Regions from separate parts of the Pseudomonas sp. F3-2 genome, predicted to be linked through region 3. Evidence: riboswitches for the same ligand, from Rfam matches in the RefSeq annotation. Region 3 holds a riboswitch; each other region holds the start of a gene.
The links. A riboswitch is a leader RNA that binds a small molecule or an ion and turns the genes downstream of it on or off. The one in region 3 is predicted to bind cobalamin.

Region 1 (3,269 bases), 1.8 Mb from region 3:
CGCCTCAGGCGCCGGTGCCGGCAAAAGACTGAAGACGGACCGCTTCGGCGCCATGCATTATTCGCCAGTGAATCGGTCGCCGCCGGACGGCCGACCTAGATCCCCCGCACGAGGCCTCACTGATGCGCATTCTGATCGTCAACGTCAACACCACCGAGTCCATGACCGACACCATCGCCGGGCAAGCCCGCAGTGTCGCGTCACCGGGCACTGAAATCGTCGGTCTGACCCCGCGCTTCGGCGCCGAATCGGTGGAAGGCAACTTCGAGAGCTACCTGGCCGCCATCGCCGTGATGGACCGCGTGCTGTCCTACGACCAGCCTTATGACGCGGTAATTCAGGCCGGTTATGGCGAGCATGGCCGCGAGGGGCTGCAGGAGTTGCTTGACGTGCCGGTGGTGGACATCACGGAAGCGGCCGCCAGCCTCGCGATGCTGCTGGGCCATTGTTATTCGGTGGTCACCACGCTGGATCGCACTGTGCCGTTGATCGAGGATCGCCTGAAACTGGCCGGCGTCTTCGAGCGCTGCGCGTCAGTGCGAGCCAGCGGCATGAGTGTGCTGGAACTGGAAGAACAGCCAGAACGCGCCATTGAGGCGATCGTCGAGCAAGCCGCTGTCGCGGTGGCGCAGGACAAGGCCGAGGTGATCTGTCTGGGCTGCGGCGGCATGGCCGGTCTGGACCAGAAGATTCGCGACCGCACCGGCGTGCCCGTGGTCGATGGCGTGACTGCGGCGGTGGCGCTGGCCGAATCGCTGGTGCGCCTGGGCTTGAGCACCTCCAAGGTCAGGACGTACGCCACGCCACGGCCGAAGAAGATCGTCGGCTGGCCCTTCGCGAAATGAGCGCACGATGATTCGCCTGCTCTCGCCGAATCGTTTAGTATCGCCGCCGCCGGTTTCCACTCGGAATTAATAGGGAATCCGCGAGCCCTCATTCGGGCTCAAACGGAACTGTCCCCGCAACTGTAGGCGCTGAGCCCTGCTCCATGTTTGCCACTGGGTTATCCCGGGAAGGCCGGAACAGGACGACGACGCGCCAGTCAGGAGACCTGCCGGCAGGCTTCACTCATTCGCCGGCGGGGCGTCCGGGAAGGACTCCCGCATGCGCGTTTTGCGCCTGAATGCTTCGCCGCGTGAACACGCAGCGACGGGATGTGCTTTCCAGTGTCCGCCTGCCACAGACAGGTCCACTGGAGTCGCCCTACATGCCGCTGCGCCGTTTCGCCCTTCTGCTTACCGCCGTGACACTGTCCACTGCCGCGCTGGCGACTCCCGCGCCGGCAACGTCCACTCGTTATCCGCTGACCCTCGACAACTGCGGCGTGCCGCTGACGTTCACTCACGCGCCGCTCAAGGCCGTGACCATCGGCCAGGCCGCCACCGAAATGCTCTACGCCCTGGGCGTGGGCGAGCATGTCGCGGCGACCTCGTTGTGGTTCAACGCGGTACTGCCGCAGTACAAGGCAGTCAATGACGGCATCGAGCGTCTGGCCGATAACGCGCCGGGCTTCGAATCGGTGATCGCCAGACGCCCGGATTTCGTGCCGGTGCAGTTCGTGTGGATGGTCGGGCCACAGGGCGCCGTCGGCACCCGGGAGCAATTCCATGACCTGCAGATCCCGACCTACATCTTGCCGTCCGACTGCGAGGGCAAGAACAATCGCGTCGGCGCCGACGGCACGCGACTCGAGGCGTTCCGGATAGACACGCTGTACAAGAGCATTCGCCAGCTGGCCGAGATTTTCGACGTGCAGGCCCGTGGCGAGCAGTTGGTGGCCGGCTATCAGACGCGGCTGGCGAAGGCCGTCGAACATGCCAGAAAGGCTGACGGCAAGCAGGTGTCGGCGGTGTTCTGGTTCTCCAGCCCCGACATCAACGTCGATCCGTATGTGGCCGGGCGCAAGGGCATTCCGGCGTTCATGCTCGACACCCTGGGCATGCGCAACGTCATCGACTCCGACGAGGAATGGCCGACAGTGGGCTGGGAAACCATCGCCCGGGCCAATCCCGACATTCTGGTCATCGCCCGCATGGATCGCCGCCGCTTTCCCGCCGACGATCACGAAAAGAAACTGGCATTTCTGAAATCCGACCCGGTCACCCGCAACATGGCGGCGGTCAAACAGAACCGGATCGTCATCATGGACGCCAGCGCCATGGAATCCAGCGTGCGGTTGTTCGACGGCATCGAGCAACTCGGCGACGCCGTGCACCGGGTAACCGACGTTCAATGAAGCCTTCCAGTGCAGGACGATTCATCGCCCATGGCGCGTGGGTCAGCGCGGCGTTGCTGATGGCGGTGATGGCCGGGGTGGCGATCGGCGAGACGTCGATCGGTCTGCCGGTGATCGGCCAGGTGCTGGCGAACAAGCTGTGGGCCGCCGGCTATGCGGTGGACGCCATCGATGAAGGCATCATCTGGAATTACCGCCTGACCCGCGCCATTGTCGCCGCTGCCTGCGGCGCCGGTATCGCGGTCTCGGGCGTCGTGCTGCAATCGCTGCTGCGCAACCCGCTTGCCGATCCCTACCTGCTGGGCATCTCTGCGGGCGCTTCGACCGGCGCAGTACTCGTCGCGATCATCGGCCTGGGCGCCGGGGCGATCTCATTGTCGGCCGGCGCTTTCGTCGGCGCGGTAGCGGCTTTCGCATTGGTCGCGCTGCTGGCGCGCTCGTCCCGAGGCCAGACAGCCACAGGCCAGATCATTCTCGCAGGCATCGCCGGCTCACAATTGTTCAACGCCCTGACCTCCTTCCTGATCACCAAATCGGCCAGCGCCGAGCAGGCGCGCGGCATCATGTTCTGGTTGCTCGGCAATCTGAGCGGCGTGCGCTGGGCATCGGTGACGCTGGCTGTGACGGTGGTGCTGGCGGGTCTGCTGGTCTGTCTCTGGCACCGACGCTCGCTGGACGCCTTCACCTTCGGCGCGGATTCCGCAGCGTCGCTGGGCATTCCCGTGCATCGGGTACAGGCGATCCTCATCGCGACGGCGGCTTTGATGACCGCCGTGATGGTGTCCATTGTCGGCTCCATCGGTTTCGTCGGCCTGGTGATTCCCCACGCAGTGCGCATGATGACGGGTGTCCGTCACGCTCGACTGGTGCCCTTGAGTGCATTGAGCGGTGCGCTGTTTCTGATTGCCGCCGACGTGCTCTCACGCACCCTGATCAAGGGCCAGGTCTTGCCCATCGGCGTGATCACCGCGTTGGTGGGTGCGCCGGTGTTTGCCCTGATCCTGCTCCGCGGAAACCGCTCACGATGAACGCG
Region 2 (3,269 bases), 1.2 Mb from region 3:
CAGGCTGCGGCGCGCCGACGACATGGGGCACCACCAGAATGGCGACGCCCAGGGCTTTCAACAGCCAGCTGCGGGCGAACACGATGAGCGCCAATCCGGCAGCGGTCGAAGCGGCGGTGCCGACCCACCAGATCTGCCGCTGCGTGAGATCGGCGGCCGCGGTGCCCGGCAATTCCGGTGGCAGGCCGAGGGTCGGCGCGAGGACGAACACGGCGAAACCCGCCAAACCCCACAGCACGCCTTGGCGAGCGCTGTTCGGGCTGCGCAAGGTGTAAAGCGCGGCCAGCATCAGCGAAAAGCCCACGGCGACCACCAGATTGCCGCCGCTGGTGGACAGCACGCGCTGCCAGCCATCTTCAGGTTCCCAGGCCTCTTCGTCGTGAACATGCCCGGCCATGGCGCCGTCGGCATGCTCGTGCATCTCGGCGGCCGGGGCTTTCTCGTAGGTTTCAGCCTGCAGAATCAGCGGCGCAACCCAGAAACTCTGCAGCAAGGTCAGCAGCAGGGCCGCGAGCAGGCCCGTGAAACCAGCCGTGTGAGCGATACGCTTGAACATGGCGGCAGGTCTCAGTGGCAAGGAAATGCGGAACTGTGGCGGGTGTCGTGCGCAGCATTGTGCACGGCGTCGATGTGCGAGAACCCTGCGAAGTACACCAGAAAGGCGCCCAGAATCATGGCGCTGACGGCGGCGGTCAGGCGTTGGGTCTGAGTCTGGGTGCTGACGTTGCTGGATGTCTGGCTGGTAGTGCTGATCGACATGGCGCTTCCCTCTGAAGTGGTCAGCGACGGGATAGCGCAAGGGCGCACCACTGACGGACGTCAGCCGTGAACGCAACTGCACCCGCCCACCGCGGGTTTGTCATATGTCATTGACGGGCCGGTCTCCGGGCTTGCGAGGGGCGGGCCTTTCGACCTGCCTGCAAGAATCGCCTTCCCATATCGCTGACGACACAGTGGATCTGACTCTTCACTCGCTTACCGTTGCGGGGGCAGCGCCGGACTTGCACAGCATCGATCTGTGCGCACCGGTTTCCCGTTTCACCCTGTGAAGGGCACCCGTAACAAGGTGTGTAGGAGACCACGGAGGCGAAGCCCCGTCAATTGCAGCGTTCGCCACCGTCGTTAACGCCGGTCCAACGGGAAGAGTGGACCGAATTCGGGATTGGACCAAAGCTATCCCGGCTGAAGCCGGTCCTACGCTGTGGACCGAATACAGGACCGGCTTCAGCCGGGAAGGTCTCTCCGGACAAGGCGCACGTTTGTTCGTTGACCTTGCCCCGGTCACTGCGTAGCCTTGCGCACTCGAGGTTCACCGTTTCGCCGCCTTGGCGGTTCGGTGCTAAGAAGGGAATGCGGTCAATGCCGCAGCTGCCCCCGCAACTGTAAACGGTCATGTTCATTGCACAGCCACTGCGCGAGCGGGAAGGCGCGATGAATGCCGGTCGCCTGACGATAGCGCCAGTCGATCCGCCGCCGTAAGCCAGGAGACCTGCCTCGATTCGGGCCTGCTTTGATCAGCGCCCAGGAATTCTCACTACAACCGGGCGGGGTGATCCGGTGGCGAAACGAGTCGCGGGCCGGCCCCTGTCCGGAACGCGCAGCGCTCGTCCTGTCTGCCCGCCGCAAGCCCAAGGGCATCCCATGAAAACACTGGCCAAACTTCCCGTCACCATCGTCACCGGCTTTCTCGGCTCGGGCAAAACCACACTGCTGCGTCACATGCTGGATAACGCCGAGGGGCGCCGCATTGCCGTGATCGTCAACGAATTCGGCGAGCTGGGAATCGACGGCGAGATCCTCAAGCAATGCACCATCGGCTGCACCGAAGAAGAAGCCAACGGCCGCGTCTACGAATTGGCCAACGGTTGCCTGTGCTGCACGGTGCAGGAGGAATTCTTCCCGGTGATGCAGGAATTGGTCGCGCGACGCGGCGATCTGGACCACATCCTCATCGAGACATCCGGTCTGGCGCTGCCCAAGCCGCTCGTTCAGGCCTTTCAGTGGCCGGAAATCCGCAACGCCTGCACCGTCGACGCCGTGATCACCGTGGTCGACAGCCCGGCGGTCGCCGCGGGCACGTTCGCCGCGTTCCCGGATCAGGTTGATGCTCAGCGCAAACTCGACCCTAATCTGGATCATGAATCTCCGCTGCACGAGTTGTTTGCCGATCAGCTGGCGAGTGCCGATCTGGTCATTCTCAACAAGACCGACATGATCGCCGCCGAAGCGCTGGCCGCCGTGCGCGCGGAAGTCGCTGAAGAATTGCCGCCGGCCGTGAAGGTCATTGAAGCGAGCAAGGGCCAGTTGCCGATCAGCGTGTTGCTGGGACTGGGCGCCGAGTCAGAATTGCACATCGACGGCCGCAAGACCCACCACGATCACCATGAAGGCGACGACCACGACGATCATGATCACGATGCCTTCGACTCGATCTCGATTTCGCTGCCTCAGGCGGACGAAGCGTTGTTGCTCGACGCCCTGACTCAGGCAGTGGTGCAGCACGGCATTCTGCGGGTCAAGGGCTTCGCGGCTATTCCCGGCAAACCGATGCGCCTGTTGGTGCAAGGCGTCGGTACGCGTTTCGACAAGCATTTCGACCGAGCCTGGAAAGCCGATGAGCAGCGGCTGACGCACCTGGTGCTGATCGGCCAGGACCTGGACGCCCACGTGCTCGAAGCGCAACTGCGCGCGGCCGTCACGACGTCCGGGATCAAAGGCTAAGCATGCACCTGCTGCGCACTCAGCCCGGCGGCTTTGTCCCCGACGACAGCATCGCTGACCTGGGGCAGACCCCCGCCGAACTGGTGATTCTCTGCAGCGGCGATTCACACCTGGCGTTGCTGGCGCAAACCGCGCAGCAACTGCCTGACGATTACCCGAGCCTGCGCCTGGCCAATCCGATGCAGGTGCAGAATCACGCCTCGGTCGACCTTTATGTCGATCAGGTGCTGCGCCATGCCAAGGTCATCCTGATTTCCCTGCACGGCGGCATCGGCTACTGGCGCTACGGCGTGGAGCGGCTGGTCGAACTGGCGCAGCGCGGGGTCAGGCTGATCCTGGTGCCGGGCGATGACCGACCCGACCCGGAGCTCAGCGACCTGAGCACCGAGCCTGCGCAGGACTGTGATCGGCTCTGGCATTACCTGCGTCAGGGCGGCAAGCACAACGCTTTGCAGTTGTTCAATTACCTCGCCAGCCGATGGCTGGATCGGCCTTACGGCTGGAGTGAGCCCCAGGCGTTGCCGCGCACGGCGGTTTATCACCCGCGC
Region 3 (3,269 bases):
CGGCCTTTTTCGGCGTCCAGACCGTTTTCCGCCACGTTACTGTTGGAGCCAACGGTCACGTACAGCTTGCTGCCGTCTTTGCTGGCGATCACGTTTTTGGTCCAGTGATGATTCAGCGTACCCCCAGGCAGGTCGGTGACTTTCAGCGGCTCGCCCTTGATCGATGTCTCGCCGGGGACGTAGTTGAAGCGCAGCAGGCGATCGGTGTCCGCCACGTAAAAATTGTTGCCGACCAGCGTCATGCCGAATGGTGAATTCAGATGATCGATGAACACGGTGCGGGTCTCCGCGACGCCATCGTGGTCGTTGTCGCGCAACAGGGTGATTCGGTTGGCGCTCGGGACACCTGCGCCTGCGCGGCCCATGACTTTTTTCATCACCCAGCCACGGATGCCCTTGCCATCGTCGGGTTTGGGCGGCTCGTTGGTTTCGGCGACCAGCACATCACCGTTGGGCAGCACGTACAGCCAGCGCGGGTGATCGAGGTTCTCCGCGAACGCCGCCACTTGTGTCCCGGGTGCCGCGGCGGGCTTGGCACCGGCTGGCCAGCCGACGGCCGGGGCGATGTTGACGGTGGGGATCAAGGTCTTGTTCGGCTCTGGCAGGCGGGGTGATGGCCCCGTCCCGTCGGACACCTGCAATCGGGACGACTCGCCACAAGCGGCGAGGCCGCCTGCAACTATCAGTAAAACCACAGCATGGGGCCTGAGCGTGAACATGATCGATCTCCCTTTCATGGCAGTCATGCAAGCGCATGTCTATGAGTAGAGGCGCGCCTGTGCGCGGGGTTCAACCGGCGCGGCGGATGCCGAGTCGATTGACGCTCTTTAGTCAACCCTCTAACCTTCGCCGATTGTTTCAGGTGCCTTGGGCCGCTCGCGGGCGACAGGGTGAAACAGGGAAGCCGGTGCGAGCGCCTTCATGCTCTATCCCGGCGCTGCCTCCGCAACGGTAAATGAGCAAATGCCACGCACGATGCCACTGTGTTCAGCGAACATGGGAAGGCGCGCGGCTTGAGGCGACAGATTGTGTGTCGCCACTCATGAGTCCGGAGACCGGCCTGATCCATTCAACAGCATCACGGAGGGCGATGCTCTGCGCAGGCGCGTGCCCATCGAGGTGACGACGCGTGCTGTCAGTCTTTGCCTGCGCCCTCCGTTTGCCACACCTGCCCTCAAGCGGAGAGCTGAGATGAGCGAATCCCCCGAACGTGACGAACGCCACCTGGCGCGCATGCTGCGCAAAAAAGCAGTGATGGACGAGCGCATTGCCAGCGCACCCAATGAATGCGGACTGTTGCTGGTTCTGACTGGCAACGGCAAAGGCAAAAGCAGCTCCGCTTTCGGCATGCTCGCACGCGCCATGGGCCACGGCATGCAGTGCGGCGTGGTGCAGTTCATCAAGGGTCGTAACAGCACGGGCGAAGAGCTGTTTTTCCGCCGTTTTCCCGAGCAGGTGCGCTATCACGTGATGGGCGAGGGGTTCACTTGGGAGACCCAGGACCGCCAGCGTGACATCGCGGCTGCCGAGGCCGCCTGGGCAGTGACTCAGGAAATGCTTCGCGACCCGACCATCGGCCTGGTGATTCTCGATGAGCTGAACATCGCCCTGAAGCATGGATACCTCGACCTTGAGCGTGTGCTGAGCGACCTGCAAGCCCGTCCGCCCATGCAACACGTGGTGATCACCGGCCGGGGCGCGAAACAGGAGCTCATCGATCTGTCCGATACGGTGTCGGAAATCGGCGTGATCAAGCATGCGTTTCACGCCGGCATCAAGGCGCAGAAGGGCATTGAATTGTGAGTGAGCGTGAACCCCGGCACTGCCCGGCCGTATTGATCGCAGCGCCTGCGTCCGGTCAGGGCAAGACTACGGTCACCGCAGCGCTCGCCCGGTTGCATCGCAATCAGGGGCGCCAGGTGCGCGTCTTCAAATGCGGCCCCGACTTTCTCGACCCCATGATTCTGGAGCGCGCCAGTGGTCATCCGGTGTATCAGCTGGACATGTGGATGGTGGGCGAGCAAGAAAGTCGCCGCCTGTTATGGGAAGCGGCCGCCGAGGCGGACCTGATCCTCATCGAAGGCGTCATGGGGCTGTTCGATGGCACGCCGTCCAGCGCCGACCTGGCGCGACGGTTTGGTGTGCCGGTGCTCGGTGTCATCGATGGCACGGCGATGGCTCAGACCTTTGGCGCGTTGGCGCTCGGGCTGGCCCGCTATCAACCGGACCTGCCTTTCGCCGGCGTGCTGGCTAATCGGGTCGGCACTGTGCGCCATGCGCAACTGCTCGAAGGCAGCCTCACGGAAGGCCTGCGTTGGTACGGGGCGTTGTCGCGAGAGACCGGGATCGAGCTGCCCAGCCGCCATCTGGGATTGGTTCAGGCGAGCGAGTTGAACGACCTCGACCTGCGTCTGGATGTCGCCGCCGATGCGCTGGCCAGTACGTGCGATGCAACGCTGCCGCCTCCGGTGAGTTTTTCGGCGCCTGATATCACCCCGGCGCAACCTTTGTTGGCGGGCGTTCGCATCGCCGTTGCCCACGATGAGGCGTTCGCGTTCACCTACGGCGCCAGCCTCGACCTGCTGCGCGCGATGGGGGCCGAGTTGTCATTTTTCTCGCCGATCCGCGATCAGCACCTGCCGAGCGCCGACAGCCTGTACCTGCCCGGCGGCTATCCGGAACTGCATCACGTTGCCCTGGGGCAGAACGTTTCGATGCTCAACGCCATTCGCGCGCACCATGCGGCAGGCAAGCCGCTGCTGGCCGAATGCGGCGGCATGTTGTACCTGCTCAATGCGTTGACCGACGTCGAAGGACAGCGCGCCGAGCTGGTCGGTCTGCTCGACGGCGAGGCGGTCATGCAAAAACGCCTTGCGGCGCTGGCGTTGCAGGCGGTCGAGCTGCCGGAAGGCACGCTGCGCGGGCACACGTATCATCATTCGCTGACCAGCACCGAACTCACACCGATTGCGCGCGGCGTCAGCCCCAACGGCGGCCGCGGTGCCGAAGCGGTGTATCGCGACGGCCGGATGACCGCCTCTTACGTGCACTTCTATTTCCCGTCCAATCCACAGGCGATGGCGGCGCTGTTCCTGCCATGAACCGCGCCCCCACAATCCCCATCGCGCCCGCCAAGGCAGAATCACCGATCCCTGTGGGAGCGAGCTCGCTCGCGAAAGGGCCGGAGAGCCAGCCACACATCCAGCGCCTGCCAAGCAGCCTTCGCGAGCAAGCTCGCTCCTACAGAAAAACAGCGTTCTTGCGCGCTG

Region 1: linked by a shared signal. The riboswitch ahead of AAGQ88_RS15240 (ABC transporter substrate-binding protein) and the one ahead of cobO (cob(I)yrinic acid a,c-diamide adenosyltransferase) in region 3 are both predicted to bind cobalamin.
Region 2: linked by a shared signal. The riboswitch ahead of cobW (cobalamin biosynthesis protein CobW) and the one ahead of cobO (cob(I)yrinic acid a,c-diamide adenosyltransferase) in region 3 are both predicted to bind cobalamin.

Annotation. Positions count from the first base shown of each region.
Region 1 covers NZ_CP152388.1:3,331,970-3,335,238, forward strand. The annotation lists gene AAGQ88_RS15230 (aldo/keto reductase) at 1-32, shown strand, start outside; gene AAGQ88_RS15235 (aspartate/glutamate racemase family protein) at 123-845, shown strand; cobalamin riboswitch at 879-1,074, shown strand; gene AAGQ88_RS15240 (ABC transporter substrate-binding protein) at 1,208-2,236, shown strand; gene AAGQ88_RS15245 (iron chelate uptake ABC transporter family permease subunit) at 2,233-3,264, shown strand; gene AAGQ88_RS15250 (ABC transporter ATP-binding protein) at 3,261-3,269, shown strand, end outside.
Region 2 covers NZ_CP152388.1:2,713,603-2,716,871, forward strand. The annotation lists gene AAGQ88_RS12525 (CbtA family protein) at 1-556, opposite strand, end outside; gene AAGQ88_RS12530 (CbtB-domain containing protein) at 568-759, opposite strand; cobalamin riboswitch at 858-1,075, opposite strand; cobalamin riboswitch at 1,289-1,512, shown strand; gene cobW (cobalamin biosynthesis protein CobW) at 1,642-2,721, shown strand; gene cobN (cobaltochelatase subunit CobN) at 2,724-3,269, shown strand, end outside.
Region 3 covers NZ_CP152388.1:1,490,271-1,493,539, forward strand. The annotation lists gene AAGQ88_RS06810 (sorbosone dehydrogenase family protein) at 1-719, opposite strand, end outside; cobalamin riboswitch at 844-1,079, shown strand; gene cobO (cob(I)yrinic acid a,c-diamide adenosyltransferase) at 1,192-1,803, shown strand; gene AAGQ88_RS06820 (cobyrinate a,c-diamide synthase) at 1,800-3,101, shown strand.